DNA from 2 places in the Mesorhizobium montanum genome. Region 1 is predicted to be linked to the other one. Evidence: riboswitches for the same ligand, from Rfam matches in the RefSeq annotation. Region 1 holds a riboswitch; the other holds the start of a gene.
The links. Region 1 has a riboswitch for fluoride ahead of RFM68_RS27580 (hypothetical protein). Riboswitches for the same ligand answer to the same signal wherever they lie in the genome.
Positions count from the first base shown of each region.

Region 2: linked by a shared signal. The riboswitch ahead of crcB (fluoride efflux transporter CrcB) and the one ahead of RFM68_RS27580 (hypothetical protein) in region 1 are both predicted to bind fluoride.

Region 1 is NZ_JAVIJF010000024.1:38,071-52,521, forward strand. It holds gene crcB (fluoride efflux transporter CrcB) at 1-56, opposite strand, end outside; gene RFM68_RS27550 (proton-conducting transporter transmembrane domain-containing protein) at 77-2,074, opposite strand; gene RFM68_RS27555 (NADH-quinone oxidoreductase subunit B family protein) at 2,061-2,876, opposite strand; gene RFM68_RS27560 (hydrogenase large subunit) at 2,887-4,431, opposite strand; gene RFM68_RS27565 (proton-conducting transporter transmembrane domain-containing protein) at 4,428-5,897, opposite strand; gene RFM68_RS27570 (hypothetical protein) at 5,901-6,581, opposite strand; gene RFM68_RS27575 (respiratory chain complex I subunit 1 family protein) at 6,591-7,532, opposite strand; fluoride riboswitch at 7,649-7,711, opposite strand; gene RFM68_RS27580 (hypothetical protein) at 7,784-8,434, opposite strand; fluoride riboswitch at 8,507-8,567, opposite strand; gene RFM68_RS27585 (MutS-related protein) at 9,060-10,583, opposite strand; gene RFM68_RS27590 (MutS-related protein) at 10,580-12,121, opposite strand; gene RFM68_RS27595 (EF-hand domain-containing protein) at 12,585-13,142, shown strand; partial or broken gene RFM68_RS33840 (hypothetical protein) at 13,320-13,404, shown strand; gene RFM68_RS27600 (LysR family transcriptional regulator) at 13,793-14,451, shown strand, end outside.
Region 2 is NZ_JAVIJF010000015.1:79,525-93,975, reverse strand. It holds gene RFM68_RS20775 (ATP-dependent helicase) at 62-2,143, shown strand; gene RFM68_RS20770 (hypothetical protein) at 2,242-2,553, shown strand; gene RFM68_RS20765 (hypothetical protein) at 2,614-2,802, shown strand; gene RFM68_RS20760 (DUF982 domain-containing protein) at 2,958-3,260, shown strand; gene RFM68_RS20755 (sterol desaturase family protein) at 3,341-4,147, opposite strand; gene RFM68_RS20750 (hypothetical protein) at 4,334-4,753, shown strand; gene RFM68_RS20745 (GGDEF domain-containing protein) at 4,797-5,582, opposite strand; gene RFM68_RS20740 (hypothetical protein) at 5,886-6,647, opposite strand; gene RFM68_RS20735 (DinB family protein) at 6,871-7,383, opposite strand; gene RFM68_RS20730 (glutathione S-transferase family protein) at 7,444-8,136, shown strand; gene RFM68_RS20725 (DUF1905 domain-containing protein) at 8,154-8,450, shown strand; gene RFM68_RS20720 (hypothetical protein) at 8,454-8,687, opposite strand; gene ndk (nucleoside-diphosphate kinase) at 8,857-9,279, shown strand; gene RFM68_RS20710 (hypothetical protein) at 9,440-9,646, shown strand; gene RFM68_RS20705 (DUF190 domain-containing protein) at 9,666-10,010, opposite strand; gene crcB (fluoride efflux transporter CrcB) at 10,024-10,458, opposite strand; gene crcB (fluoride efflux transporter CrcB) at 10,482-10,916, opposite strand; fluoride riboswitch at 11,014-11,076, opposite strand; gene RFM68_RS20690 (hypothetical protein) at 11,199-11,468, opposite strand; gene RFM68_RS20685 (MarR family winged helix-turn-helix transcriptional regulator) at 11,635-12,051, opposite strand; gene RFM68_RS20680 (cupin domain-containing protein) at 12,155-12,631, shown strand; gene RFM68_RS20675 (YbaY family lipoprotein) at 12,669-13,085, opposite strand; gene RFM68_RS20670 (molybdenum cofactor biosynthesis protein MoaE) at 13,165-13,644, opposite strand; gene moaD (molybdopterin converting factor subunit 1) at 13,646-13,897, opposite strand; gene pgsA (CDP-diacylglycerol--glycerol-3-phosphate 3-phosphatidyltransferase) at 13,899-14,451, opposite strand, start outside.

The DNA.
Region 1 (14,451 bases):
TAGCGCGCCCAGCAGCCGAGCGTGCCGCCGATGGCGATCGCGATGTAAGTCCACATGGTTGCCTTTCGTCATTCGTCTAGATCAGTGTCAGGGCCAGGATCACCACCAGCAGGGCGCCGATCAAAGCCAGGTAGAAGTTGAGGTGGCCGGACTGGATTCGGCTGATTTTTCCGGCAAGGAAGCGCACGAACCGGACCAGCGGCGAGAAGAGATAGGGACCGAAGATGGGCGCCACGTCGTGCGTGAAGACCAGCCGCCGGATGAAGTAGGGTTGGCCGTTGGTTTCGCGCGTCGTCGTCAGCGTCGGCCTGTAGATGAAGGCGTAGAAAGTCCTGAGCGCGTTGGAGAAGGTCAGTCCGGTGGTCGAGGCGCGCTCTGGATCTTGTGTAAGCCCGCCATACCAGACGGGAGCGCGGCGGACCGGGAAGCGGCGCGTCGCCGCCAGCATCGCCAGAGGGATCAGCGACAGGATCGGCATGGCGATCACCAGCAAGCTGGGCGAGATGAAGGCGAAACTGCGGTCTGGGGCGATCGGCGCACCCGTTCCCGGCACCAGCACCCAGCCGACATGCATGGCAAGCGGCGTATGAACGCCGAACATGTCCGCCGCCGAGCGGTCAAGCGCAGGGAGCCAGGCAGGCAGGCCGGCCGCGAGCGCGATCACGCAAAGCCCAAGCAAGGCGACGGCCGCTGCCGTTCCGCCGGATATCGCTGACACCCGGCGCGAAGTTCGTCCCAATAGTCCGATGCCAAGCACTTTGACGAAGGTGGCGAAGGCGACGGCTGCAGTGAGCGCGAGGCCGGCGCCGGCAATTGCCAGCACCAGGCGGTCGCCAAGCGTGGAAAGGTGGAATCCCTGGAAGATTGTCTGGAAGACGTACCATTCGCTGACGAAGCCCGCCTGGGGCGGCATGGCGGCCAGGCTCATTGCTGCAAACAGCGCGCCGAGGCCGAACGGCCAGGCGCTGCGTCTCAGAAGATCGGTGTGGGCGATGTCATAGCTTCTCGCGGAGCGGAACACTGCGTCGGCGGCCAGGAACAAGGCTCCCTTGGCGAGCGAATGCCCGGCAAGGTGCAGCAACGCCACCGTCCAGGCCAGCCCGGCCAGTTGCATCTGTCCGTCGGCCCGGAACATCACCGACGCCCCGAGCGTGGCGACGGCGATCGAGGCGTTCTCGGCGGACGAGAAACTGAGCAATCCGCGCCAGTCCTCCTGCTGGAACGCGTAGAGAATGGCGAGCACCGCGCTCAGCGTGCCGGCCGCGACGACGACGATGCCAACGGCGGGAGTCGAGGCGGGAAGCCAGCCGATCAGCGCCCGCGACAGCCCGAAGAAGGCGGCATTGAGGACGACACTCGACAGGACCGCGCCCGAGGCGCCGCTTCCCGAGCCGTAGGCGGCCGGAAACCATTCATAGAAGGGCAGCACGCCGAGCTTGGCGCCGAAACCGATCAGGCACAGGACACCGACGAGCGCCTGCCAGCCGCCGCCAAAACTTGCGCCGGCGTGCGCGAAGCCGTCAAAGGAAAGGCTGTCGCCCGGAATGCCGAGAAGCAGGAAGGCGAGCAAAAGCGCCACGGCGCCGACCTCGAGCAAGGCGAGCATGAAAAGCACCGAGCGCCCTTTCGCGGCGGAGAGCCTCTCGCTCAGGATCATCATGGCGCCGCCGAAGCTCATCACCTCCCAGGCGATCAGGAAGGCCGCGCCATCCTGCAGACCGAACACGCCAAGCGCACCGAGCAGGCTCACGGCCGTGCCGAACAGCCAGCCACCTTCGCCCTTGCTGGCCGGCGTCGCGAGCGCCGCGGCAAGTACCGCGGGAGCGAGGCCGAAGCCCATGAGCCAGAGCGCATCGGGTGTCATCCGGAACAGGATCGGACCGCCGCCGAGTGACGTCGGGACGGTGAGCGAGGCTGTTCCTTCGGGAAGCGAAAGAAGCGCGGCGACGATCGCGGCGAGGCCGCCCAGCACAAGCAGAGCCCTGGCCAAGATCCGGCCGGCCCCGAGAAGGGCAATGAAAGCGGCGGCGACCCAGACGATCGCCGCGGCTGCGAGGAGCTCAACGGGCATCATGGGCGACACGGCCTCCGGTGATGCGCTGCGGTTTCCGGTTCAGGAACATCAGCAGCGCCTCCATGATCGCGGCGGGGTTGGGCGGACATCCGGGCAGCCAGACATCGACCGGAAGGACGCCCTCCAGCCCATGGCCCGCGGCATAGGAGCCGCCGGCCACGCCGCCCGATACGGCGCAGGTGCCAACCGCCATTACCCAACGTGGTTCGGGCATCGCGTCATACGTGGCGCGCAGGGGCTCCAGCATCGCGTTGGTGACTGGCCCGGTGACGAGCAGGAGGTCGGCGAACCGCGGCGAGGCGGTGAAGAAGATGCCGAGACGGTGCAGGTTGTAGAACGGGTTGTTGAGGGCTTGGAGCTCGGACTCGCAGCCGTTGCATGAGCCTGCGTCGACGTGGCGTATGTGCAGGCTGCGCGTGAAGCCCGGCCGATCCGGAATGTCGGGGCGCGAGCCGGCCTCTCGCGACCAGACGAGATCCTCGCGCCGCGCGACGCCGAAGGCCCAGTCGGAGGACGGCGCCATCGCGCCGGTGGGACACGCTTCGGTGCAAAGCTGGCAGACGACGCAGCGGCCGTAATCCACGGCAAGCATTCCCCCTCCATTGCGGTCCTGGCCCTCCGGCCGTACCGTGATTGCGGCCGTCGGACAGGCCTCCGCGCATGCTTCGCACCCCTCCTTGCACAGCTCCGGATGGTAGCGCGGCATTCCGAGCAGGCCGTCCTGGCCATCGCCTGACTCGCCAAGCGGCCAGGAAGTAGTGGCCTTGCCGCGTTTCAGTCCGAATAGCGTCCAGAGCGCCATTTTCCATTCCCTACCTGTCGCAGCCCGCGATTGTGAGGCCGAAACTCGCCTCGTTGATCGCGTAGTCCATCATGTTCGAATCGTGCACGGTGAAGGGGAAGACTCGCCAGTTCGAAAAGGATGGCGACTTGATCTTTACCCGCGCCACCCTGCCGTCAGGGCCGATATGGATGGCATGGAACAAGGTGCCGCGTGGCGACTCGCTCCAGCCGAGCCCGTGCGACCCAGGCAACGGGCGGCATTCGGTGGCGACCGGGCCTTCGGGCAGGAGCAGCAGCACGCGCTGCATCATCACCAGGCTGGTGTCGATCTCGGCCACGCGCACCTTGAAGCGGGCGTAGGCGTCTCCCGCCGTCTCGACGGCGACGGTCAGCGGCAGTTCAGCATAAGCCGCATAGGAATGGTCGCGGCGCAGGTCTCGGTCGACCCCCGACGCGCGATCGACCGGACCCGTCGCGCCCTGGTCGAAGGCCACCTTGCGGTCGAGGTGTCCCGTCGAGATCAGGCGGTCGAGGAAACTGTCGGTGTCATCGAGGAGCTGGGCGTAGCGCGCGGCTTCACGCCTTACGTCTTCCAGCTTCTCCCGCAGCCAGTCCTTCGGGAAGAGATCGCGGCGTAGGCCGCCCGGCTTGAGGATGCCGCGCAGGAAGCGGCTTCCTGTCAATTGCGCGTTGAGCTGTTTCACACGCTCCTCCAGGAGCTTGCCTTCGGCCTGCCCAACCTTGAGGGTCGTCGTGTCAGCCAGATGGCCGAGATAGTGGAGGTGGTTGTAGAGCCGTTCGAGTTCGGCGAGCAGCACCCTCAGCCATGCCGCGCGCTTCGGAACGACGCAACTGGCCGCCGCTTCGACAGCCTGGCAATAGGCCAGTGCGTGGGCGAGGCTGCCGACGCCGGAGATGCGCTCCGCCATGACGACGCCCGCTTCGGGGGCAAGGCCTTCGAAGCGCTTCTCCATACCGCGATGCTTGAAGAAAAGCTGCGGGTGATAGTGCAGGATTTGCTCGCCGACGTAGAAGAATAGAAACTCGGCGGACTCCACGACGTCCGACCGGACCGGGCCGAACGGCAGAAGCTGGACGTCTTCCCGATCGCCGGCGAGAGCGGGTACGATGCGCCTCTCGCCTTCGACGGTGATCGGCGAATCCTTTGCTTTGGGAGTGAAGGGCGGGTGCGCGACCTTGGCGTTTTCGTGCAGGACCAGCCGTCGCGGCTCCGGATGGCCCGAAAAAACGAAACCGAAAAGATCGGTGATTTCCCGCTCGTACCAGCCGATCAGCGGCCAGATGTCGGCAAGGCTCGGCACGCCATCGCGGGCCGGACGGCATGTCCAGAATTCGAAGTTTTTTGTGCCTGCACGGCCGACCAGGTACCGCAGCTCGAGCTTTTTCGGCTCCGGCCACCAGGCGTAGACCATCTGCATCCGGCCGCCTTCGTCGAGGAGGCGCCTTGCGGCAGTGGCAAGGTCCTTGGCGGCCACCCGCGTCTCGATCGGAGTAGACGGTCGCGCCGCAATAGCCATGGCTACAACGTGGTCGCCGCCGCTCGCCTGGTTCATGGCTGAACTCCCGAAAGAGCCTGCGACACGAGGGCGAAATAGGAGGTGAAACCTTGCGGCCACCAGACGCCGAAGATGAGCAGGGGAAGCAGCGCCAGCCACATCGGCGCGACGCACCAGAGACTGGAGACCACTGTCGTGGGGTACTCGCCGCCATCAGTCCCTTCATAATACATGATGCGAAAGTGGTTCAGGAACCCGATGAAGATGACGATCAGCAGGATCGCCATCGCATAGACCACCCAGTCGTACTGGCCGTGGAATCCAGCGCGGAGGATGGCAAGCTCGCTGAGGAACAGCCCGAACGGTGGCGCCCCTGTGATCGCCGCCGCGCCTGCCAGCCAAAGCCCGCCCTGCGTCGGAAAGCGGCCCATCACGTCGCCGATACCGCCAATCCTTTTGGTGCCGTAGCTACGCATTGCGTTGCCCGCCCCGAAGAACATCAGCGACTTGTTCAGCGAGTGGTTGAGCATATGGTAGAGCGCCCCGGCCACGCCGAGCGGCCCGCCGAAACCGAAGCCGAGGGCCATGATGCCCATGTGCTCGACACTGGAATAGGCCATCAGTCGCTTGATTCCGCGCTGGCGCACGATGAACAGCGCACCGACCAGTACCGAGAACAGCCCGAGTCCGATGAAGGCGTCGCGCGGCAATGCCCCGGTCTCGGAGGCGTCCACGATCGACAGGAAACGCACGATGCCGAGCAGAGCCGTGTTGAGGAGCGCGCCCGACAGCATGGCCGAAACAGGAGCGGGGCTTTCGCTGTGCGCGTCGGGCAGCCAGGTGTGCATGGGTGCAAGGCCAACCTTTGTGCCATAGCCGACGAGCACGAGAAGGAACGCCAGCGTCAGGATGCCTGGATTGATCTTCGGCGCGGCGCCTCGCAACGTCGCCCAGGTCAGGTCGTAGGTCGGGCCGAGCACCAGGCTGCCGCCCCAGTAGAGGATCACGGTCCCCAGCAGTGCAACGGAGATGCCTGCCGACACCACGATGATGTATTTCCAGGCCGCTTCCATGCTGCCGGCGTCGCGCTCGAAGGCCACGAGGAAGGTGCTGACCAGCGTGGTGAGTTCGATGGCGATCCAGTATAGCCCGGCGTTGTTCATCAGCGGACCGACGAAGACCGTCAGCGCAAAAGCGGCAAAAAGAGCGTAGAAGCGGGGCAGTCGCTCCTCCTCGCCGAGCAGCCGCATATAGCCGACTGCATAGATCGAAGCGAGCAGGTAAACGACGGCCGCACACAGGATCACCCATGCGCCGGTCACGTCGAGCAGAATGTAATCGGCCCACCATGTCCGGGGCGCACCAGTCGCCGCGACGGCCACGAGCCCGACGGCCGCGATGAAGGCGACGATGCTTGCCGCGAGGTTCAGCGCTTCAGCTAGGCGAGCGCCTCGCCCGGCAAGGGAACCGGCGACGGCGACGGCCGGAGCGGCGATCAGCACAATCAGAGGCGTGCCTGCCATCGGTCAGCCCACCAGTCGCCTGAGCTCGAAGCTCGAGGTGCTGCCTATCTGGCTCATCAAGTACTGCACCAGCACACCGAAGCAGGCGACGACGATCAACAGGTCGAACAGGATCACAAGCTCGATCAACAACGGCATGCCGGGCACGAGGATCTGCGCGCCCAGGAAGATACCGTTCTCCAGCACCAGCAGACCGAGGATCTGGCTGATCGCCTCGTGCCGGACCGTGAGCATCAGGAAGCCGATGAGCTTCATCGACAGCATGACGGTGAGCGCCAGCACGGCGACCGTGCCGGCCAGGCCAAGCTCGCCGCCTATGCGGTAGGCTACGACCAGCGAGAAAACGACGGCCAGCGCGCCAACGACCAACGCCGTGCTCGGCCGCAGGATCTCGTGCAGCTCGCGGCTGACTTCAAGCCGCTTGATGATCCGCCACAGCAGGTAAGGCAGGAGCAGCCCGCGAAAGAGCGCCGTCAGGATGGCGATGAGGTAAAGCTCGGGATAGCCGGCATAGTAGCCGACCGATGCCGAAAGCCCAGCAATGACCCAGGACTCGCCGGCGAAAGCGTAGAGATAATTGTCGAGCCAGCGCGAACCGAGCATGACGAAGGCGAGCAGAAGGCTGACGATCGTCATCAGGCTGAAGAGCGATGCGGCGAGCGGGTCAAGATGCGCGATGACCATGGCGGGTATCTACCCTAGCTGTGTGCTGATGATGGCGACGACGGCGAGCAGGAATGAGGCGGCCAAAGGCTCCTGGTAGCGGTAGAAGCGCAGTCGCGACTGAACCGTCTCGACGACGATGACGGCGATGGCGACCAACAGGAACTTGGCCAGGACGCCGCCAAGGGCTCCCAACGCCCCGATAGCCGTCCCTCCGGCCGAAAGGCCCCAGGGCAGGATCAGGACATTGCAGAAGATCGTGTAGAGGATGAACTGCTTCATCATTGAGGCCCATTTGAGCAGCGCCAGAAGCGGTCCGGAATATTCGAGGATACGTGCTTCCTCGATCATATAGACCTCGATGTGGGTGCTCGAGTGGATCGGCAAGCGGTCTGTCTCGACCAGCAAGAGCACGAAGAAGGCCGCAACCAGGAAAAGGTGCGCGGGGCTCCAATAGACCGCCGGACTTTCCACCAGCAGATGGTTGACGACGAACGGGATCATCGCCTTGGCAAGCAGCGTGATGCCGACGAAGACGAGGATCAAAGTCGGTTCGGCGAGTATGGCGAGCATCACCGCTCGGCTCGACCCGATGCCGCCATAGGCGCTGCCGGAATCGAGGCCTGCCAGCACGACCATGAATGAGCCGAGGGTGAGGATCAGGCCGCCGCCAAGGATGTCTCCCATATCCGAATAGGGCAGGGGGTAATTCGTGAGCACCGGAATGAGGATCGGAACGGTCAACATGCAGGTGAAGGCGACGACCGGGGCTATCCAGAAGATCCAGGATGCCGTCTCGGGGACCACGATCTGCTTGCGGAACAGCTTGCGGAGGTCTCGATAGGGCTGGAGGACGCTCGGACCTTGCGAGCGTTGCACGCGTTCCTCCGCCCACAGGATGAAACCCTGCAGAAGCGGCGCGAAAGCCAGTACCGTCAGCAACTGGGCGATCTGCAATAGAATGTCGCGCATGCCCCTACGACGCTCCCGTTTCGTCAGCGCGGGGCAAATCGACCGCGCGAGCGGAATTCGGGCCACAATTGTCGTTTGGGGGAATGATCATTGGACTCCTCTCCATGCCTTTTAGCGGCACCAGAGGAGTCATCAGCCCTGAGGGCGGTTAAAAGGTGAACTCCATCACCTTTGGGCATCATATGGAATCCGGCGCCGAAAAGTCAACGGCATCGTTGCCTTCAACGCGCATTTACGAACGCCTGGCCGCGTCAACCGTCCGCGCGGCGGTTCATCATTTCCTGCCTGGCAAGTCCGGCTACCCTTTCGCACAGCTCTGAAAGCCGCATAGGAAGAAACGCCCGCGAGGTGATGTCCGATTGCGCAAATCTGGCGAAGGCCTCCATCGGGGAAAGTGCAACTGGCGGGCCGAAGCCCACCAGCCTGCCGCCAGCGTGGTTCAGCTTCAGGTCGAGGAAGACGCCTGCTATCTCAAATGAACCATCGCCTTTGCCGATCCGGAAAGGGGATCCGAGACCGGAACAGCGATCACGGTAGGCCAGCCAATAGAGGCGATGGAGTTCCGGTCGGGCCTCCACGAGCTGCCTTAGGACTGCGTCCGGAACGCCGTTGTACACTCGAAGCAAGAACGCAAGCACCAGATCCATGACGTTCTCGAAGGAATAGATGATGGCGTGACCCTTTCGCGGCGCCGTCTTTGATGACACGGGCAGCCCGAGCTTCCGAAGCGATTTTATGTAGTCGTTGAAGGTGTGCTCGCTCGTCGACCCGCGAAACCCCATCTCCACCAGTATCCGGACGACGCTTCCGTAGCGCAACTCGATGTTCGACAGCTCGGTCGGCCTGTCCGGTGGAGCTGCCCAGCGTTGCTTGTTCATCAATGCGATCTCAGCACGCATCATTGTCTGCACCAGCCCGTGCCGCATCTGTTCATGGAGGGAAATCTGTCAGCCGCACCTTCCCACCATGAATCACGCATGGCAGGAGTCATCAGCACCGCGGCGGTTAAAGGGGGACTCCATCCCCGCGCCAGAAAAGCTAGCAGACTTGGCCGCTCGGGACAAGGATTCACGCCAAACGGTAGTGCATCAGTTTGAAATGGCCGAGCTATCTGGCCTTCACGCCCGCCTTGCGGCTATTGAGGGCTTCGGCGCGTGGGCTTCCCGAATGGACGCGCCTAAAACGCGAGTGGGCGCCCGGCCTGTCGGGGGGTTGGGGGACTTGAGGGGACAGGCCGGGCCCTTGCCCCATTGCGGGGTAGAAAGGGATTATGCTCCGCCTTTGCAGCGACTGACATTAACATTTTCTAAGGCTTAGCTAAAAAGCCCGTCGAGGCAAATGACGTAAGCGACGGGCTTTTGGCGCACGCCAGATTTGCCTGTCACCCTGTAAGCGTCAGCCTCGCTGCGGTCCCCGGTAGCGGCGCAGCCAAAGCCTTGCCTGTCGCTCATACTAGCCGGCGGTCGGATCGCCCATCGTCCAACCGGCACGCAATCGCGACGACTGCACGTTTAGTTGACGCTTGGCTTAGGCCGCTGCGTTTTTGCGCGGGCCGTCTTGAAACACTGCCTGATAGAGATCCTGGCCGAAGCTGGTCCGCAACGGCTCGGCCTCGACAAGCTTGAACGTGCGCGTTCCGTCGGGCTCGCGTTCGGCGCGCAGGAACATGAGGTCATCAGACTTCCCGTCGACATAGGCATGTGCGAAGGCGTAGAGATGCGTGACGAAGACCATCTTGATCCCCTTCTTCAAAAGAACGTCGACGATCATCTTGGCGATCTCCGACCCCTCCCGGTCATTGGTCGCGGCGAAGGATTCGTTGAAGAGAACAAGGGAGTTTCCCGCCAGGACATCGGCAATCCGGCTCATGCGGCTCAACTCCTCGTCGAACTTGCCGCTCGTCATCGAACTGTCCTCCTCGCGCTTGTAGTGGGTGAAGACGCCGTCGCAGAGATTGGCGGAGAACGAGACGGCCGGCGCGAACATGCCGCATTGCATCATCAATTGTGCCAGGCCGAAGCTTCGCAGAAAGGTGGATTTGCCGCCGGTATTGGCCCCGGTGACTATGGTGAGAACCTTGCCTACGGCGTCGACGTCGTTGCCGACGACACGCTTCTCCATACTCAGCGACAGGCAGACGTCGTAGAGTCCCTCGAAGTGGTGGCGTCGCTCGCCAGCGTCGACTGGCACCGGGAACGCGATCGGCTCGCCCTTGGCGACGAGCCGCTGCCGCAGGTTAAGGCAGCCGATATAGAAAGCGAGTTCGGCGCGCAGCATGTGGAGGAAACTGAGGATATGCTCGGCTGACTGCGCCACGGCATTGGCGGCGATATTCAAGCCCCGGTCACGCAGCTCCGAAAGTGCCCTGGCGCCGGCATCGTCGCGTGGATCGAGTTGGAAAATGTAGGCTTCCTCCTTCGGCCCGAAAAGCCGCTGCAGCCAGCTTCGCTTCTCCGCTGACGGATTGCGTAGGATGTAGGATTTGGCCTTGTTTCCGTCCCCGAGTGTCGCGCTCAACAAGATGCCGTCCCGGAATTTCATCTGCTGCAGATGACGTGCCACGTCTTTCATGAAATCGCCGGCGAGTTCTTCCTTCAGCGTGTTGAAAAGGGTCGTGAACGCCTCCGAATGGAAGCGGGACAAGTTCGCGTCCGCCAGCGCCCTCAGATTCTGCAAGCCCTCCATCTGCCCCTCGAGCAATTCCACCGAATGGTTCAGGATTCCCGACGGATAGCTTCCGAGATAGAGCAGGCCACCCCTGGTGCGCCGCCCCTCGATCGTGGCCATCACGGTATCGTAGACGTCGCGGATGACGCCGCTGTTTTCGATGCAGTCCTTCAAGGCTTCCTGGCGGTAAAGGATCGTGGGAGCGTCGCTGCCGACACTGGCCAGGATCGCCACCTTGGCGACCTCGAAAAGGAATTTGTCTTCTCCCGCCATGGCGCGAAATAGCGTGTCGAGCTCCAGGTCCTGGACCAGATCGTCGGCGTTGCGGGGCAGTTTTGCCTTCAGGTCGAAATCGCGGTCGCGGTGCATCAGATGCGCTTTCATGGGCGGATCCTTTCGCTCAACCGCTCTTCGGTGAGGCCGTACTTCTCCGCGATCGACATCGCATAGGATCGGCCCGAGGCTGGGCGCCGAACGACCTTGTAAGTACGGGTGGCGGGGTTTGCCGGATCGACGGAGCTGACCATGCTGACCGTTGTCTCCGAGAAAGTCGCCAGTTCGTGGATGAAGGTGACCCACACGCAGGGCGTGTCCAGGTGGACGATCCTGCGCATGACCTTTTCGCTCAGGAACGTTGCATCCTGCAGCGTCGTCGAGGTGAAGATCTCGTTCATGATGACGACGCTCTGCGCGGTTGCCCGTTCGAGGATATCGTGCACCCGTACAAGGTCGTCCTGCAGCTTGCCGCGAAGGTTGGCAATATCCTCCTCGCGCTCGAAATGAGTGAAGACCGTGTCGAAGAGGAATAGCCGCACCTTTCGTCCCGGAACCGGCAGCCCGAGGCTCGCGAGATGGTGCATCTGGCCAAACATCCGGGCGAAGGTGGTCTTGCCTCCCTGGTTGGGACCGGACACGACCAGGATGCGCTCCTTGCCCGACAGTTCGTAGTCGTTGCACACGATCCGCGACTTGTCCGCGGACAGCTTGGCCGCCAGCGCGATGTCGAACGCATCGATTGCTTTGACTGCCTTGTCTTGGTCGGAAACAGCCGGGAGACTGAAGGCCAGGCCATCTTCCTTCAGTCGTCCGATATAATCGAGATAGGAGAGGTAGAACTGGATCTGGCGGTCGAACTCGGCCACCTTCGTGTCGAGAAACGCGTCTTTCTCGGCGCCAAAAAACCCGCGTAGGCGTGCAAAGATGTCCGGCCACAGAAGGCTGACGAATGCGAGGATCTTCTCCTCGACGTGGTTCATCTCCACCCAGTCCTGCAGTTTGCAGCTGTAATCCTTCACGTCGCCTTGCCGGAACTTGGCAAAAGTCTCCTCGATTTCCGCGCTGTAGTCCGTCTCTTCCCGATATTTGTGGACCTTGAGGCTCGAACCGTAGAGATAGACGCAATAATGGATGCCATCGAGGTCACGCCTGATCCCCTCGACCGTCGTTTGCAAGGATGAGAAGCGGCTGGAGCCGACATAATCCTGAATGTATCGGCAGAAGGCCTTCATGCCCTGCGAAGCGACGGTGGTGGGTCCCAGTTTGTCCGCCAACTCCGTCACGGCGCGGCAATAGGCGTTGGCCGCCTTCAGGAACCAGCTCTCCTTCTGAAGCCTGAAGCGGATCTTTTCCGCCTGAGCGAGATGCGCGCGCATCCCCCGCATGCTTTCCGCGAAAGCCCGCAGGAGCTTCAGCAGGTCCTCGTTTTCCAGGTCACGGACGATCTCATGGCGATAGGCCACCTCGTCCGTGGAGGTCAGGCTGATATGGAAATATCCCTCGAGGTCGTATTCCTTGCGGCCCGAGTTGATCGCGGCGACGACCTGGTCGAGGTTGAGATCGGCAAAGCATTCAGGCTGTCCCGCCTCATGCGCAGGCGGATATTTTTCCGGATGGAGGAAGAGGATGCTTTCGAAGGCGGCCATCTTGGGCGGCCGTTTCTGGGTAGGCCCCGCGCGTTTGGGAGCAACCAATGGCGGCGCTCGTCCAGCGCTCTTCCGAACCCTTGACGGAACACTCGAGTCAAAATCAGGCTGCGGCTTGGGCCCTGGGCGCTTGCGGATCTGGTCCATTTCACCACTCCTGCTCATCTTCAAGAGAGCAGGAGTTATCGGCCCGAGGCAGTTGTAGCGAACTCCACCGCTGTAGTCGTCAACGTAGGGAGCGTACCCACTACGGTCAAGGACTTCCTTGCGGTGTCGGGGGCCTGGTCGCCTGATTTTGGTGGATCGGCCGTCGCGCGACCGGTGCGCCCTCGCGCGTGACCTTGCGCTCGCCAGTGCGGCAAACGCCTACGCCACATAGCCGCCGCGCGGCTTCCTCATACTCCGGTGGTGGCCTTCAAGGAACCATGAGGTGAGGAGCGGGTTTGGTTGGCTGGATGCCGAAATGTTCGGCTTGGTCATTCTTCCAGAGGAGAACACGATGACAACCCCATGCAGAACCACTGCAGTTGCCGCCGCTTTGATGATGCTGGGCTCGCCGGCGCTTGCCCAGACGAGCGGGACACCAGTGCCCGGTGCGCCGGCGCAGGAGCAAGAAGCGCAACAGTCGCCAGAGCCGCACGGACAGTCCCAGGACTCTATGCGTGAAATGATGCGCCAGATGATGAGCGAGATGATGCAGGAAAGGATGCCAGATCGTGGTCCGCGCGCGCAACGGCCGGGAGGCGATCGTTGGCACCGCGACTTCCAAATGGGCTCGGAAGAGGGGCGCAGGATGATGGGAAGACCCGGCGGCATGAAAATGCGGATGATGCATGGTGCAGGGATGCGAATAATGTTCGCAGTCGTGGACGCCGACGGCGATGGCGCGCTTTCCAAGACCGAGGTTCAGGATTTCATTGGGCGGATATTCAACGCTGTCGACGAGAACGGTGACGGCAGCGTCGATATGGAGGAAATCCAGACCTTCTTCCACGGGTCGCGCAACGAGGATGCAGAGTAGACTGGCAGCCAACTGCCTCTACTGCTCGCCACGCCCGGGAGCAAGATTCGTAAGCGAGACGTGAGGTATGTCTCAAGCTGAGCTAGATATCCAGAGACGATTATCTCTTTCATCGCTCCGAAAAGCCACTCTCAAGACGCTTAAGTGCCAGATCGCGTGGCGCGCAAAGCGGTGAGCTTGACCGATCTCGGGCGGCCGTGGACACTGGGGACGGTGCACCAGCTTTTGATCAACGAAAAGTACATTGGCAACAACGTTTGGGGATGTACGACGGCCAACATCGTCCAAATGCGGTTCAGCCGCCTCAGTTTCCATCGGCGAACTACGTGGCTGGAAAGTGTCGCTGATCTCAGGTGCTCCGTCATTCGTTGTCAGATCCAGCGGAGAGTTACGAATCCTCGAGTTCACTTCCGGGCGCAAGCAGGCGATCGACCGGATCGTGGTCGGGAAGCCCGAAGTCGTCTATATACCACCGCAACTTCGAATGTTCGAATGCGTTGCTGCCTGCCAGTTCACCGCTTAAGCTGGCGCAGGCCTAGTCGGCCGTTTCGGCGTTGCAAAAGTACGTCGGCGTGAACAGGTTGGCCGAAGGCATCGGTAGTTAAACATCAAGGGGCAAGGCATTGGGTCGCAGGCAAGCGGATGCGGGGGTGCGGGACCTGCAGTTCGCCAGGAACCTGGATTGGAACCTGCTCAAATTCTTCCATGAGATCGCCAGCGCCCGCTCGGTCACCAACGCGGCGAAGGAGCTCAACCGCAAGCAGCCGGCGCTCAGCCTCGCCTTGCGGCGGCTGGAGGAGCGGCTGGGCGTCACACTCTGCCATCGCGGCCCCACCGGCTTTGAGCTGACGGAGGAGGGCCGCATCCTCGCAGAGCGCTGCCAGGAATTCGCCGACACCATCCGCGAGATCCCGGCGAGGCTTTCGGACGTCAAGGCCGAGATCCGCGGACATCTGAGGGTAATGTTGGTCTCCAATCTGGTCGCACCGGTGCTCGACGAGGCCATCGCCGCGTTCCATGCCAAGTATCCCGCGGTCGAGCTCATCGTCGAGGTGGCCGCCTGGACCGAGGTGGTCAATTCGCTGATCCAGCACAAGATCGACGTCGGTATTTCGCCGTCGCGCGTCAAGCGGGCCGAGCTTGCCTATCTGGACCTGTTTACCGAGATCCACCGACCATATTGCGGGCGCCCGCATCCGCTGTTCGGCAAGACCGTTGCCGAGCCGGCCGACCTCGCTGTGGAGGCCTTTGTGCTGACCGGCGCCGACGAGGGCGACGAACTGACCCAGTTCCGGGTCGAGCACGGGCT
Region 2 (14,451 bases), on a different contig from region 1:
CACAAAGGCCAGGCGAGATCAGCTGTATTGCGAACAAAGCGGAAACGATGCTTGATGGGCGATGAACATCGCCGCTCGTGATTCGTCCTTCGAGGCGCCCGCTTATCTTGCCCGGCTGAACGACGAGCAGCGGCTGGCGGTGGTGCATGGCGACGGCAAGGTGGCGGCGCCCCTGCTGGTGATCGCCGGCGCCGGCTCGGGCAAGACCAACACGCTGGCGCACCGCGTCGCCCATCTCATCGTCAAGGGCGCCGACCCGCGCCGCATCCTGTTGATGACCTTCTCGCGCCGCGCGGCGTCGGAAATGGCCAAACGCGTCGAACGCATCGCCGGCGAGGTGCTGGGACGCGACGCGGCAATCATCGCCGACGCGCTCGCGTGGGCCGGCACGTTTCACGGCATCGGCGCAAGGCTGCTGCGCGACTATGCCGAGCAGATCGGCCTCGATCCGGCCTTCACCATCCATGATCGCGAGGATTCGGCCGACCTGATGAACCTTGCCCGGCACGAGCTGGGATTCTCGAAGACCGAAAGCCGCTTTCCGACCAAAAGCACCTGCCTGCAGATCTATTCGCGGGCGGTGAACGCGCAGGCGCCGCTGGGCGAAGTGCTGGGCTCGGCCTTCCCCTGGTGCGCAGGATGGGCGGAACAGCTGAAGGAGCTGTTCGCAGCTTATGTCGAAGCCAAGCAGGCGCAGAACGTCCTCGATTACGACGACCTGCTGCTCTACTGGGCGCAGATGGCGGCCGAGCCTCAGATCGCGGCGCATCTCGGTGGCCGCTTCGACCACGTGCTGGTCGACGAATACCAGGACACCAACCGGCTGCAGGCTTCGATCCTTCTGGCGCTGAAGCCGGACGGCGCCGGCTTGACCGTGGTGGGCGACGACGCGCAGTCGATCTATTCCTTCCGCGCCGCGGAAGTGCGCAACATCCTCGACTTCCCAAAACAGTTCGCGCAGGGCGCCGAGATCGTCATGCTGGAGCGCAACTACCGCTCGACCGAGACGATCCTGGCCGCCGCCAACAAGGTCATCGGCGAGGCCAGCGAGCGTTTCACCAAGAACCTGTGGACCGAGCGCCGGTCTTCGCACAGGCCGCAGCTGGTCAGCGTGCGCGACGAGGCCGAGCAGGCCAATTATGTCTGCCAGGCGATCCTTGCCGAACGCGAGACCGGCACGGCGCTGAAGGCGCAGGCGGTGCTGTTCCGCACCTCGAGCCACAGCGGGCCGCTGGAAGTGGAGCTCACGCGCCGCAACATCCCCTTCGTCAAATTCGGCGGCCTGAAATTCCTCGATGCCGCGCATGTCAAGGACATGCTGGCGATGCTGCGCTTTGCCGAGAACCCACGCGACCGCGTCGCCGGTTTTCGCGTGCTGCAGCTGATGCCCGGCATCGGGCCGTCCGCCGCCTCGCAGATCGTGGACGCCATGGCGACGTCGCTGGACGAGACGCTGGGCCTTGCCCGCTTCCGGCCGCCGCAGCGCGCCGCGCAGGACTGGCCGGTGTTCCTCGACATCTATAGCGGACTGCGTGCCGGCGCCAAATGGCCGGCCGACCTCGAGCGGATCAGGCTCTGGTACGAGCCGCATCTGGAGCGCATCCACGAGGACGCGATCACGCGCCGCGCCGATCTCATCCAGCTCGAGCAGATCGCGTCGGGCTATCCCTCACGGGAGCGTTTCCTGACCGAGCTGACGCTCGATCCGCCCGACGCCACCAGCGACCAGGCCGGGCCGCCGCATCGCGACGAGGATTACCTGATCCTGTCGACCATCCATTCGGCCAAGGGCCAGGAGTGGAAGAACGTCTTCGTGCTCAACACCGTCGACGGCTGCATTCCCGCCGATCTCGGCGTCGGCACCAAGGAAGACGTCGACGAGGAGCGCCGGCTGCTCTACGTGGCGATGACCAGGGCCAAGGACAGCCTGCATCTCGTCGTGCCGCAGCGCTTTTATCCGCACAACCAGCCGGCGCGCGGCGATCGTCACGTCTATGCCTCGCGCACCCGCTTCATCCCGGCCTCGATGCTTGCGGCCTTCGAGCAGTCGTCCTGGGCGAGTTCATCCCTCAAGGACGACCCGCGCCAGCGGCCGGGCGTCAAGGTCGATCTCGGCGCCCGCATGCGCGGCATGTGGAAATAGTGTTCGCCCAGAAGCATCGCTGGCCCGCGGCCTTCGTCATGGAACTTTTCACCCAACAATAGGTTTTTGTTAGTAAAATCTAATGCAAGGAGGCCGTGATGAAGAAACTCATTCTCGCCGCCATGTTGGGCGTGGCTGCCTTGGCACCGGTAACGGTTCCGGCACAGGCGACAAGCCTTACGATCACCACCGATGACGGCATGGGCAGATACAATGACGGTTACTACTGGCGCCGCCACCACATGCGCGGCGACGACTGGCGCTACAGGGGCCGATACGAGATGCGCGGCGAGTTCTACGGGCATCATCGTCGCAACTGCATGGTCAGGGTACACAGGCGCTGGCATCATCACCACTGGGTCGTGAATAGGGTCTGGAGCTGCGGCCTCCACAGAGGCTGGTACCGGTAAGGCAGGGCGCGGTCGGCGAAGCGTGACGGGCCGGTAGCGGCCTTGTGAAGCAGGTGGAAAATGCGCTTGATTCCGTCGGCGATGAGTTGGCGGCAACGGCTTGGTGAACTGGCCGGCCAGTGGTTCGTCAACATCGTCGCGATGGTGTTCGCAGGGATCGCGATCCTTCTGCTGGTGCTGTCGGCGTATTATCACGTTGCGCAGCCCCCAGCAGAAGAAGTGACAATCACAGCCGATCCCGGCCCCTAGCGGCGCGCCCCGTACCGTGTCGCAGTCTCTTTGGGCACGTTGCGCGAAAGGATCCCAAACCTGGAACCTCGCGCCGCAAGCCGCGTTGTGTGGCGTCCTACCCCAGATACGGAGGCGGCAGCCCGCCGCATCCGCAGCCAATCGACGAGGTCCGAATGCACGACAGGACGTTCTTCACCCCGGTCGCCCTCAGCGTCGGCGCCGGCCACAAGCGCATGATCGCCTCGCTGTTCGAGATGCATCAATTCCTGACCGAGTTCCCGCCGTCGCGCCGGCGGCTCAGCTACGGCGCCGCGGCGAAGGCCTGCGAGGCCGCGCGGAGCGGAGAAATCCCGGCCGAAGCCGCGCGCGATGCGCTGATCAGCTTCGCGGTGACCGCCGGCGTCCTGTGGCCTTCGGAGCAGCCGGACATTTCGGTCAAGCCCGTGGCGCACGGCTATGGCGGCTTCGCCGCCTGAGCGGCGCGCTTCCGCTCCACCCGGAAACGATTGCCGCGGCAAGTACCTGGCGGAGAAGGCCTCTCCCGCGGGTTATATCTTCAATCCGGCTTGACGGCGGCTGGCGAGGCTTCAGCGGCCGGCTCGGTCACGGCAACGAAGGGATAGACAAGTTGCTGGTGATAGAGCTGCGGCACCGGTTCGTCGACGCCGTATTTTTCCGGCATCCGCTCCGGCATCAGCAAGGTACCGCCGATCAGGTCGAGAAAGGGCAGCTGACCGGCGAAGTTCTTGTCATAGGCCTGGCGTTCGTTGGCGTGGTGCCAGTGATGGAACTGCGGCGAGGCAATCAGCCACTTCAGCGGGCCGAACTTGATGCGCGTGTTGGAGTGGATGAACACCGACTGCCATTGATAGATCAGCACGTAGATGAGAACCGCTTCGCCGGAAAAGCCCAAGGCGAAGAGCGGCAGGAACGAAGCCGACTTGGTGAGGATCTGGTCCACCGGGTGCACGCGGTGGGCGGCCAGCCAGTCCATCTCCTCGATCGAGTGGTGGATGGCATGAAAGCGCCACAGGAACGGCACCGCGTGGAAGGCGCGATGGGCAAGGTAAAAGCCGATGTCGGCGACGAGCAGAGCCTCGCTCGCCTGCAGCCATAAAGGTTGCGACTGAACGGCGGCGGTGAGCGCTTCGGGAACGAAACGCTGCGCCACAAGCATCGCCGCGCCGATCACCAGCAACATGCCGAACTTGATGACGATGCCGTTGAAAAGCAGGTAGAAAACGTCGTTCAGCCAATGCCGGCGCGTCGCCGACTGCGCGCCATGCAGCGGCAGGAGCTGCTCCAGCGGAATGAAGATGAGGGCGATGACCAGCACCGCCTTGAAATCGATAAGATCGAACACGGTCGCTCGCGGATCGGCTGAGGTCAGCCGCCGACACTAGCCGCCAAAGGATGAACGGACCGTTGATGGCGCCTCGGGGCTTGGCTTCGGCGAAAATCCCCTGAAACTTTTTCGACCGCTGCGTGAAACAGCGCACGGAACATCGGTGTTGCTCATGCCAGTTGCGGACCGCAGCAAGGAGGGCGGATGTTTCTCGATCGCGAGCGTTTCAAGCCGGCAGCCGAAATGCGGCTAAGCCGGGACAAATCGTCGATCCGGGTGACGATAACCGACCCCAAGGTGTGCGAATTCGGCGAAGCCGTCTATGTCTGGATCACCGCCGAGGGCAAGGCGGTGAGGATCGGCACTTGCGGCGCCTCAGCGGGCAAGCGGCTGCTTTCCTATCCAGGCTATATCAACCGCAGCCTTGCCGGCCGCGGCGGCGCGACGCCGAAATGGGAAGCGCTGAAATGGCTCAGCCTGCTCACCGAGCTCGGCACGCTGACGGCGGTTGTGCATCAGCCGGAGCCGACGCCGACGGCTGCGGGCCTGATCAGGCCCTATCTCGACGTCGAGCGCCAATTGATCCGCCAGCACAGGCCGCTGCTCAACCGCAGCCATCGTTGACCGTCGTGCGCCGGCAGGCGTTTAAAACGCGTGGCGAAGCGGATTAGTGCATGGTGCCGGCGGTTTCGCCGGCGAGCACGCTGCGCGGGCTCTCGAAGCTCACCTGGTCGCGGCCGTTGGACTTGGCCTTGTAAAGATGGCGGTCGGCGACCTGGAACATATCGTGATAGGTGGTCGGGCCGTTGAAGGCGATACCGCCGATGCTGACCGAAAGCGGACAGGGTCGCCCGTCGGGTGCAAACTCGGCCTCGCGGATGCGGCGCCGGATGGATTCGGCAACCAGGAAGGAGCGCGCCGCGTCGGCGCCGGGCAGGAAAACCGCGAATTCCTCGCCACCGATGCGTCCGACAATGTCGGCGCCGTGCAGTTGTCCCTTGATCGTCGCGGCGATCAACCGGAGCGCCTGGTCACCGCAATCGTGCCCGAGGCGATCATTGATCGACTTGAAATGGTCGGCATCGACGATCAGCAGCGCGCCGGTTTCGGCGACGACCTGGCTTCGGACCTGGTCGAGATAGGCTTCGACCAGCATCGAGAAGGCGCCGCGGTTGAAGACCGCTGTGAGGCTGTCGGTCGCGGCAATGACGCTGAGTTCCTTCTGCGTGATCGCCAGCTGGCGCATCTTCCACATCAGGAAGAACAGGAAGGAGCCGCCAAGGATAAGCGGCAGGAAAAGATCCGTGAGCTGTGCCCAAAGCAGCGCCTGCGGCGACAGCGAGGGAAAATTGAAGGAATCGACGAAGAAGGCGGCGGCAATAAAAAAGGCGGTGCCGGCGGCGGTGACCACCACGACCCTGCCCCAACTTGTAGGGGACAAATCGATGCGCATGCCATTGCTCCCGCTGCAACTGGCCTATTTATGCAGCGCGAGCACAAACGAAGTCCTAATACATTAGCTTCAATGCAAGCTTGGTTAACCGGCAGTCAGGCGACGGTGATGGCGGGCGCTCATAAAAGCCCGCCACCTATGAACTGACCCCCAGGGTCAGTTCACTTAACGGCGGGCTTCCGGCACCGAACCCTACGGCTCGCGGATGGTGCCGAAGCGCTTCCGCTTTGATGGAATCGCTCCGGCCGTTTGTTTTTCACGCGATTCCGGGACCGGAAGCCGCCGGGACTTTCCCGATTTGCTTTAGCGGCCTGTCGTGGCGCCCGAGCCGCCCAAGGTACCGCCGCCGCTGAGGCCACCGGTTCCACCGAACATGCCGGTACCAGTGGTGGTACCCACCGAGCCGCTCGCGGTGCCAGCGCCGCCGATGCCACCCGTTGCACCGAACGAGGTGCCGGTGGTTGTGCCCGTGGTGCCGCCGATCGAGGTACCAGTGGCGAGGCCGGCAGAGCCGCCGACGGTGCCAGTCCCGCCGATGCCGCCCGTTGCACCCAACGAGGTGCCGGTGGTTGTGCCCGTGGTGCCGCCGATCGAGGTACCAGTGCCGGTGTTGAGGCCAGCAGAGCCGCCGACGGTGCCAGTGCCGCCGATGCCGCCCGTTGCACCGAACGAGGTGCCGGTGGTTGTGCCCGTGGTGCCACCGATCGAGGTGCCAGTGCCGGTGTCGAGGCCGGCAGAGCCGCCGACGGTGCCAGTGCCGCCGATGCTACCCGTTGCACCCAACGAGGTGCCGGTTGTGCCCGTGGTGCCGCCGATCGAGGTCCCCGCTCCAGCGTTCAAGCCGCCCGTGCTGCCCACGCCGACGCCGCCGATATTGCTGCCAAAGCCACTGCCGAGACCGGTTGAACCGCCGATCGATGACCCCGCGCCGGAGTTCAAGCCGCCCGGGCTACCGACGCCGCTGTTGTCGATGCCAAAGCCGATGTCGAGACCAGCAGCATTTGCCGGCACGGCGAAAATGGCCCCGACCAATGCACCGGCGATTTTCTCTATCATACCATTCATGGCGTTCTCCTTCGTTGCCACATTTGTTCCGCACCGCATCGCCGGAGCGCCGTGTCCGTGCGCATGCCTGTGCGGGAGGGAACAAGGGGAATACGAATGGCTTCCGTCAGGGTTCCATTTTTTCGGGGAAAAATCCGTTGTTCTGAAATGCTATACGAGTTTTCCTTGATGTTTGAATTTGATCGACAATCGGCGACCGGAAAACCGTCCACGATGCTGCGTCTCAGGCGTAAGCGCGGCCTTCCTCGGAGCGCTGGAACAGCACCAGGTCGAGCGGCACCGAGGGTCGGCCGAGCACGGTAAGGCACATATGCGCCTGGCCGCGATGGTGGGTCTGGTGGTTGAAGAAATGGCTGAGTGCCGGCGCCACCCGTTGCGAGACGGTGCGCATGTCGGTCAGTGTCATGTAGGAGAAACGGCCGGCGAGCGTATTCTCGCTCATGTCGCCGACCCAATCGACAATCCTCTTGTCCTCTGCCTCGCGCGCCAGCCGCAGGCCGGACAAGACACGGTAGAGAATGGCGGCGGTGTTCGAAGGCGCGTCGCCCTCGCCGGTGAAGCGCTTCATCCAGACGCGGTCGACGGCGAGCAGATGGTTGAGCGTGCCGAGCATCGAGCCGAAGACGGCGCCGACATCACGACCGAGCTCCTCCTCGCCAAGATCTGCGGCGGCATCGTAGAGGCGGCCATTGGCCCATTGATTATAGGCCGCAAACATCATGAAATGCTGCTTCATTCTTCCCACCCGGCTCAAACGAATCCGAGCCCTTCGTAACCCGCAGCAACGGACCCGCCAATGACCATTCTTCTCTACGACCTCGTCGGCCACGACGCCGCCCGTCCGTTCAGCCCGCATTGCTGGAAGACGAAGATGGCATTGGCGCATAAGGGGCTCAGCGCAACCAAGGTGCCGACACGCTTCCTGGAGGTGCCTGAAGTCGAGGGCGGCGTGTCGAAGACGGTGCCGGTGATCCGCGACGGCGAGCGCGTAGTGACCGATTCCTTCGCCATCGCGCTCTATCTCGACGAAGCCTATCCGGAACGGCCGACGCTGTTCGGCGGCGAAGGCGGCAAGGCGACGGCGCGCTTCATCGAGCGCTGGTCGCAGTTCACTATCCACCCTTACGTGGCAACGGTGGCACTCACCGACCTTCACGACATGCAGGATGGGACGAACGCCGCCTATTTCCGCGAGAGTCGCGAGCAGAGCTACGGCAAGCGGCTGGAAGACGTGGTGGCCGGCCGCGATGCGGGACTCGCCAGCTTCCGCGCCTCGCTCAAGCCGCTGCGCTCGATGCTCACCTACCAGCCCTTCATCGGCGGCGAGACGCCGCTGTTTGCCGATTACATAGTCTTCGGCGCGCTGCAATGGGCGCGGATCGCCTCGCCCTACCGGCTGCTCGAGGATAGCGACAGCGTGGCCCAGTGGTTCGAGCGCTGCCTCGACCTGCATGGCGGGATCGGCCGGCAGGTCGCGGCGGCGGCGTGACGGCCGCGAGCGTCGGGATGTTGCGCTATGAGATGCAGGCCGAGATCTGGGTCTATCCCGGCAAGGGCGGCTGGCATTTCATGACGCTGCCAACGGACTTCGCGGCGCTGATCAAGGCCGCGATGACGGGACTGGTGCGCCCTTGGGGATCGCTCGGCGTCACGGCGAAGATCGGCAAGACCAGGTGGCAGACATCACTCTTTCCCGACAAGGCGTCCGGCAGCCTGCTGTTGCCGGTCAAGACCTCGGTGCGCCAGCGCGAAGGTCTCAAGGCCGGCGACGCGCCGACACTGATCATTGAGGTCGAGCTTTAGCGTCTACTTCGACGCGCCCTTGTCACGCGCGTCCCCGTTCGGCGCATCCTTATCGACCAGCCTGACACAGATCGGATCGCCCTGCTCCATGCGCACGCATTGCCATTCCGGGCCGAAGCCGAAATTCTGCTCCGCGCGCTGTGGGAAGAAAAGCAGGGCAAGGACGACAGCGGCGAAAAATACGGCCACGAAAAGAAGGCCAGCCATGTCGCCGCGTGTGAGATAGGGCCAGTTCATCGCCTCAGGCTCCGCTGCCGCGGGCTTCCATGCGAAGCGCGTTCGCAGCCGTCTAATTATCCCGCAAAGGGCTCGCCTTGGCCAGAAGCCACCTCCCCTTGGCAAGCCGCCAAGCGGCTTGTATAGAGCCCGCCACTCCAATTTCCATTCCCAGAACAAGGACGACCCTATGGCGATCGAACGCACCTTCTCCATGATCAAGCCGGACGCGACCAGGCGCAACCTGACGGGCGCCATCACCAAGATGCTCGAAGACGCCGGCCTGCGCGTCATTGCATCGCGCCGTGTGTGGATGAGCCGCCGCGAGGCCGAGGGTTTCTACGCCGTCCACAAGGATCGCCCGTTCTTCGGCGAGCTGGTGGAATTCATGTCGTCGGCTCCGACCATCGTGCAGGTGCTGGAAGGCGAGAACGCCATCGCCAAGAACCGCGAAGTGATGGGCGCCACCAATCCGGCCAATGCCGCCGAAGGCACCATCCGCAAGGTGCATGCGCTGTCGATCGGGGAGAATTCGGTGCATGGCTCGGACGCTGCGGAAACGGCCGCGCAGGAGATCAAGTACTGGTTTTCCGACACCGAGATCGTCGGCTGACTTAGCCAAATCTGCCAGGAAATAGAGGCGGCTCCGGGCCGCCTTTAACATGGGTAAATGCGGGGCTGGCCGAGCAACCTATGGTGGCCAGCCTAGCGATAGAAGTCTCCCCGCCCCCGCGAGCTTCTGTCGCGCTTCCGTCCCGACAACGGAGGATGCGATGATAGGTCCCCATGTTTCCAAGAGCGGCGTTGCATATCCGGACGATCTCGTCCTGCTGAAGCGCATCTATGACCAGGTCTGCGTGGAGCGGGGCATTGCCCGCGGCAGTTCCGAGGCTTCCGACCTGGCGATCGAAGCCATGAAGCTTTTTTCCGCCGGCATTTTCGACGAAGATACCATCTGCCGCCAACTTCGCCACCGCTGATCGGGCGATTGGCGAGGGTTCAGTCCCCGTCACCGTAGCGGATGACTTCTACCTTCTCGCGGGTGATCAGGCAGCTCTTCGTCTTCGTCAGCGCCTTGATCTCAGGGATCAGCGCGTCGATCTTCTCCGGCGCGTCGACGATCTCGACGACGATAGGCAGATCCTGCGACAGGCGCAGGATCTTGGCGGTGTGCAGCACGCTGGAGCGGCCGAAGCCGAGCGGACCTCTCAGCACCGTGGCGCCGGCCATGCCGGTCTGGCGCGCCTTGATGACGATCGCCTCGTGCAGCGGCTTGCCGTCGGCCGCCATGTCGTCCTCACCGAAGAAGATCCTGAGCAGCGCGCATTGTGCGGGAAGTTCCATGTTCTCCTCCTGACTACCTGTTCGCCTGATTAGCTTTTGGCAAGCGGTTGAACCTGGACGCCATGAGATAGCCCATCCATGCGGCGACGAGCGACAGCCCGACCACACTGATGAAATAGGTCACGGCCAGCGGCCAGTCGCCCTCGAACAGCAGGATAAATGTATCGAGGCTCATCGCCGAGAAAGTGGTGAGGCCGCCGCAAAAGCCCGCCATGACGAAATTGCGGCTGACAGGACCGACCATCAGGCGCCCGTCCGGGCGGGTCAGCGTGGCGAAGGCCATGATGATCCAGGAGCCGACGATATTGACCAAGGCGGTCGAACAAAGCGGGTTCAGGCCGAGCAGCGAAACGATGACATAGCCCGACAGGAAGCGGGCCAGCGAGCCGATCGCCGCGCCGCAGCCTACCGCCAGGTAAAGCCGCCTCTCCATCTGTCTGTCCGCCATCGCTCGGCCCGCCATCCCGATGGCTAACCAGCCGTCCAGGTGGCTAAATAAGCCATCCAGGTGGCTGACGCAGCCACCCAGATGGCCGCCCAGAAGCCGATGGCGACGAACAAAACGCACAGAACCGACGAAGCGACGACGTTGAAGGCGGCGAGCCGGCTCTCGCCGTCGAGCGCCAGGTTGAGTGTCTGCAGGCAGAAGGACGACACCGTAGTGTAGCCGCCGAACAGGCCGACGACGATCAGGTCGCGGACGAGATCGCTGGCGAAGACACCGCCGACCGCCCGCGCCGCGCCGGCGAAGGCGCCGATGGCAAGAGCGCCGGAAACGTTGACCAGCAGCGTGCCCCAGGGAAAGGTCTCGCCAAATCCGCGGCCGACCACGCCGGAGAGGAAAAAGCGGGAAATGCCGCCGAAGAAACCGCCGATCAGAACCAGGGCGCAAGCCGCAACGGTCATCGCTTCAAAGCCTTTCCATACGCGATCCCAACGGAATCACCTCATGAAGACAGGCATGATACGAGCAGAAAAAAATAAATCCTGCCGCGCGAGAGCACGCCTGGCAGGAGTCATCAGCCCATAAGGGCGGTTTCGGGGGAACCCCATCCCCATTTTCGAGGGAGCCTAGGCGGTTGCGGCGGCGCGGTCAACTTGCGACGGCGCCGACGTGCCAACGCAGAAACCCATTGCCAAGCTGCTTGCTTCAAGCCGAAACCCGCCGCCCTCCCGGCGGGCAAGGGGTCATTTGGCTTGACGATCTTTCACATTTGCGTGGTCGTTCGCCGCCGTCGTGTCGGTGGCCGGCGTCTTGGTCTCCTCGCCGGCGAACGGACTGCCCTGTCCAGGCGCAAGGTCGCCGCTATGGCCGGCCTTGTTGGTCTGGAAAGGCTGGCTGTCGGGACTGAGCCCATGCTGCTCGGCGTTGAACAGATGATCGTCCGCCCTGGTGAAGCCGGCGAAGGCAATCAGCGATACGCCGGTGGCTGCCAGGATGATCGCGTGCTTTTTCATATCTGGTCTCCTTGAGTGCCAGATCGATCCGCGCCATCGGTCTGGCGGTTTCAACGAAGGGACGTTTTCGGGAAACATCCCTTTTTGCCTGCCCGCCATGTTGGAAGGAACGCTTCGCGGACCCGGATTATTCCCGGCAATGGTGGTCGGCCCGAGGGCAACCGCCTCAGCGAATAAGCGGCGTGTCCCACAATTCGCCGAGCAGCCTCTTCAGCTCGTGGAAGCGCTTTTCGCCGAGCTCCTCGGCCCATTCGCGCTCGATGTCCAACAGGATGTCTGCCATCTTCTGATAAGCCGCGCGGCCGCGGTCGGTGAAGTTGACGACCGTCCCGCCGGCGGCGTCAGACGCCACCGAACGCGTGATGTAGCCCATGCCCTCCAGCGTCTTCAGCAGCTGGTTCATGGCCTGCTTGCTCATGGCCGCGCGCTCGGCAAGCGCGCTCGGGCGCATCCCGTCCGGACCCGGATACTGGATCACCGCAATATGCGGCGGGCTGAGGTCCTCGAACCCGGAAGCCCTGAGCTCCCGTATCAGCTTGCGGTGGATGGCCGTGGCCGGCACGCGCAGCAGCGCGCCGATCAAGGGAGGCTTGCTTGGCGGGTCATCCGTGAGTTGGGCCATTGACAGTCCGGTAAATTGAGTTTACCTACATTGGTAAATTCGATTTACCACATGGGAGGATTCAATGCTAGAGAAAGCCAGCCAGATCCGCGTCAATCCGGCGGACGAAACAATCGGCGATGGCAGGCTTGCCGTGCGCTTCCTTCTCACCGGCGAGCAGTCGAACGGCAGTATCGCCGCCTTCGAGCTGACGGTGCCCGGCTCCCAGCGCCTACTCGCCCCGGCACATAGCCACGACCACTATGAAGAGACCATGTATGGGATCGAGGGCGTACTCTCGCTTACCGTCGATGGCCAGCAGCACAACATCGAGCCGGGACAGGCGCTGTGCATACCGCGCGGCGCGGTCCATCGCTTCGACAACGACACAGCCGAAACCGCCAAGGTGCTCTGTGTGGTGACGCCGGCGGCGATCGGGCCGGAGTATTTCCGCGAGGCCTTCGCCATCTTCAGCACCGGCGGTCCGCCCGACCATGCGAGGCTCATGGACCTGATGCGCCGCTTCGGCCTAACGCCAGCGCCGCAGCCGCCACAGGGCTGATCTTTTGCGAATGCCTCGGCCCGCGCTTGGTGAAGCGTCAAGACGTCGCCATTTTTAGCACGACGGTCCGCGGCTTGCCGGCCAGCGGATCGACGTGATGGCTTGTATCGGTGATGAACAGTACCCGCTCGCCGACGGTGATGCGCGCCTGCAGCGTATAGGTCCGGCCCTTCTGGATCGTCTTGGGATCGAAGCCGATCTCGAACCTGATCGGCACCTGGCCGGCGGGCGCTATCCTGCGCTTGGCGATTACCGCTGCCGGCGCATCGGCCAGCGAGACGTCGGCGAGCTCGACCACGAGCACGGCGTCGGGCGGCAGGGCGATGCGCTCGCGATAGATCACCTCGCCCGCTATGGTCCTTTCGCCGGCATCGATCACTTCAGGCACGGCAAGCACGCCGACGACCAACGGCACCAGCCCGAAGATGAAGAATTCCGTGATACGATCCAGCATGAGATTGCTCCGCCAAGCAAATCAAACCGATTGGCAAGCTTGGCAGGGATTGCGGTCGTTCGATGGCCGAACGCGATTTTTATTGGTCCGGTTTCGTCCAGCGGCCCGCCGCGTGATCGTCGGCTTCCTTGGCCTCGACCCAGCCGCCCTGGGAGCCGTCGGCGAGATGTTCCTTCTTCCAGAAGGGCGCGCGCGACTTCAGATAATCCATGAGGAAATTCGCCGCCTCGAAGGCCGCCTGGCGGTGCGGCGAGGCCGCCACTACCAGAACGATGTTTTCGCCCGGCGCTATCTTTCCATGGCGATGGATGACGGTGAGCCCCTGCAGCGGCCAGCGCTCGGCGGCGTCCGCGGCGATGCGGCCGATCTCGGCCTCCGCCATGCCGGGATAGTGTTCGAGCTCGAGCGCCGACAGCGCGCCCTGCTCATCACGGCAAAGGCCGGAAAAAGTGACCACGGCGCCGATATCGGCGCGGCCCTTGGTCAGGCCGGCGATCTCAGCGGCGACGTCGAAATCCTCGCGCTGGATGCGGATGGCGGGAACGACGGCGCCGGCCATCTCAGCCCCCGGTCATCGGCGGAAACAGCGCGATCTCGCGCGCGCCTTCTATCTTCTCGCGGTGGCCGACATGTTCCTGATTGATGGCGACGCGAATGACGTCCGGGTACTGCAGCGCGTTCTCGTATTCCTCGCCGCGCGTCTTGAGCCAGCGAAGCAAATCGGCCACGGTTTCGATGCCGGAAGGCAGCTCGACATCCTCTTCCGGCTTGCCGATCCGCTCGCGTACCCAGGCGAAATAGATGAGGCGCATCTCACTCGTCCATGATGTGCTTGAGGCCGGCGCGGAAATAGTCGTAGCCGGTGTAGAGCGTGACGAGTGCCGCGACCCACAGCAGCACCAGGCCGATCTGGGTGGTCAGCGGAAAAATCTTATCGCCGGCCGGCCCGACCAGCAGAAAGGCGATGGCGACCATCTGGATGGTGGTCTTCCATTTGGCGAGCTGGGTCACCGGCACCGAAACTTTCAAGGCGGCCAGGTATTCGCGCAGGCCCGAAACCAGGATCTCGCGGCACAAGATGATGATCGCCGCCCAGAGCGACCAGCCGGCAATGCCCGCGTGGCGGTCTGTGTCGGCGGCAAGCAAAAGCAGGCAGGTGGCGACCAGCAATTTGTCGGCGATCGGGTCCAGCATCTTGCCGATGTTGGAGGTCTGCTGCCAGGCGCGCGCAAAATAGCCGTCGAAGTAATCGGTGATCGAGGCGAGCAGGAAAATGACCAGCGCCGACCAGCGGGCGAAGTCGGACGACTTCAGATGCCCCTCGAGAAAGAAGCACAGCACGACCAGCGGCACCGCGATGATGCGG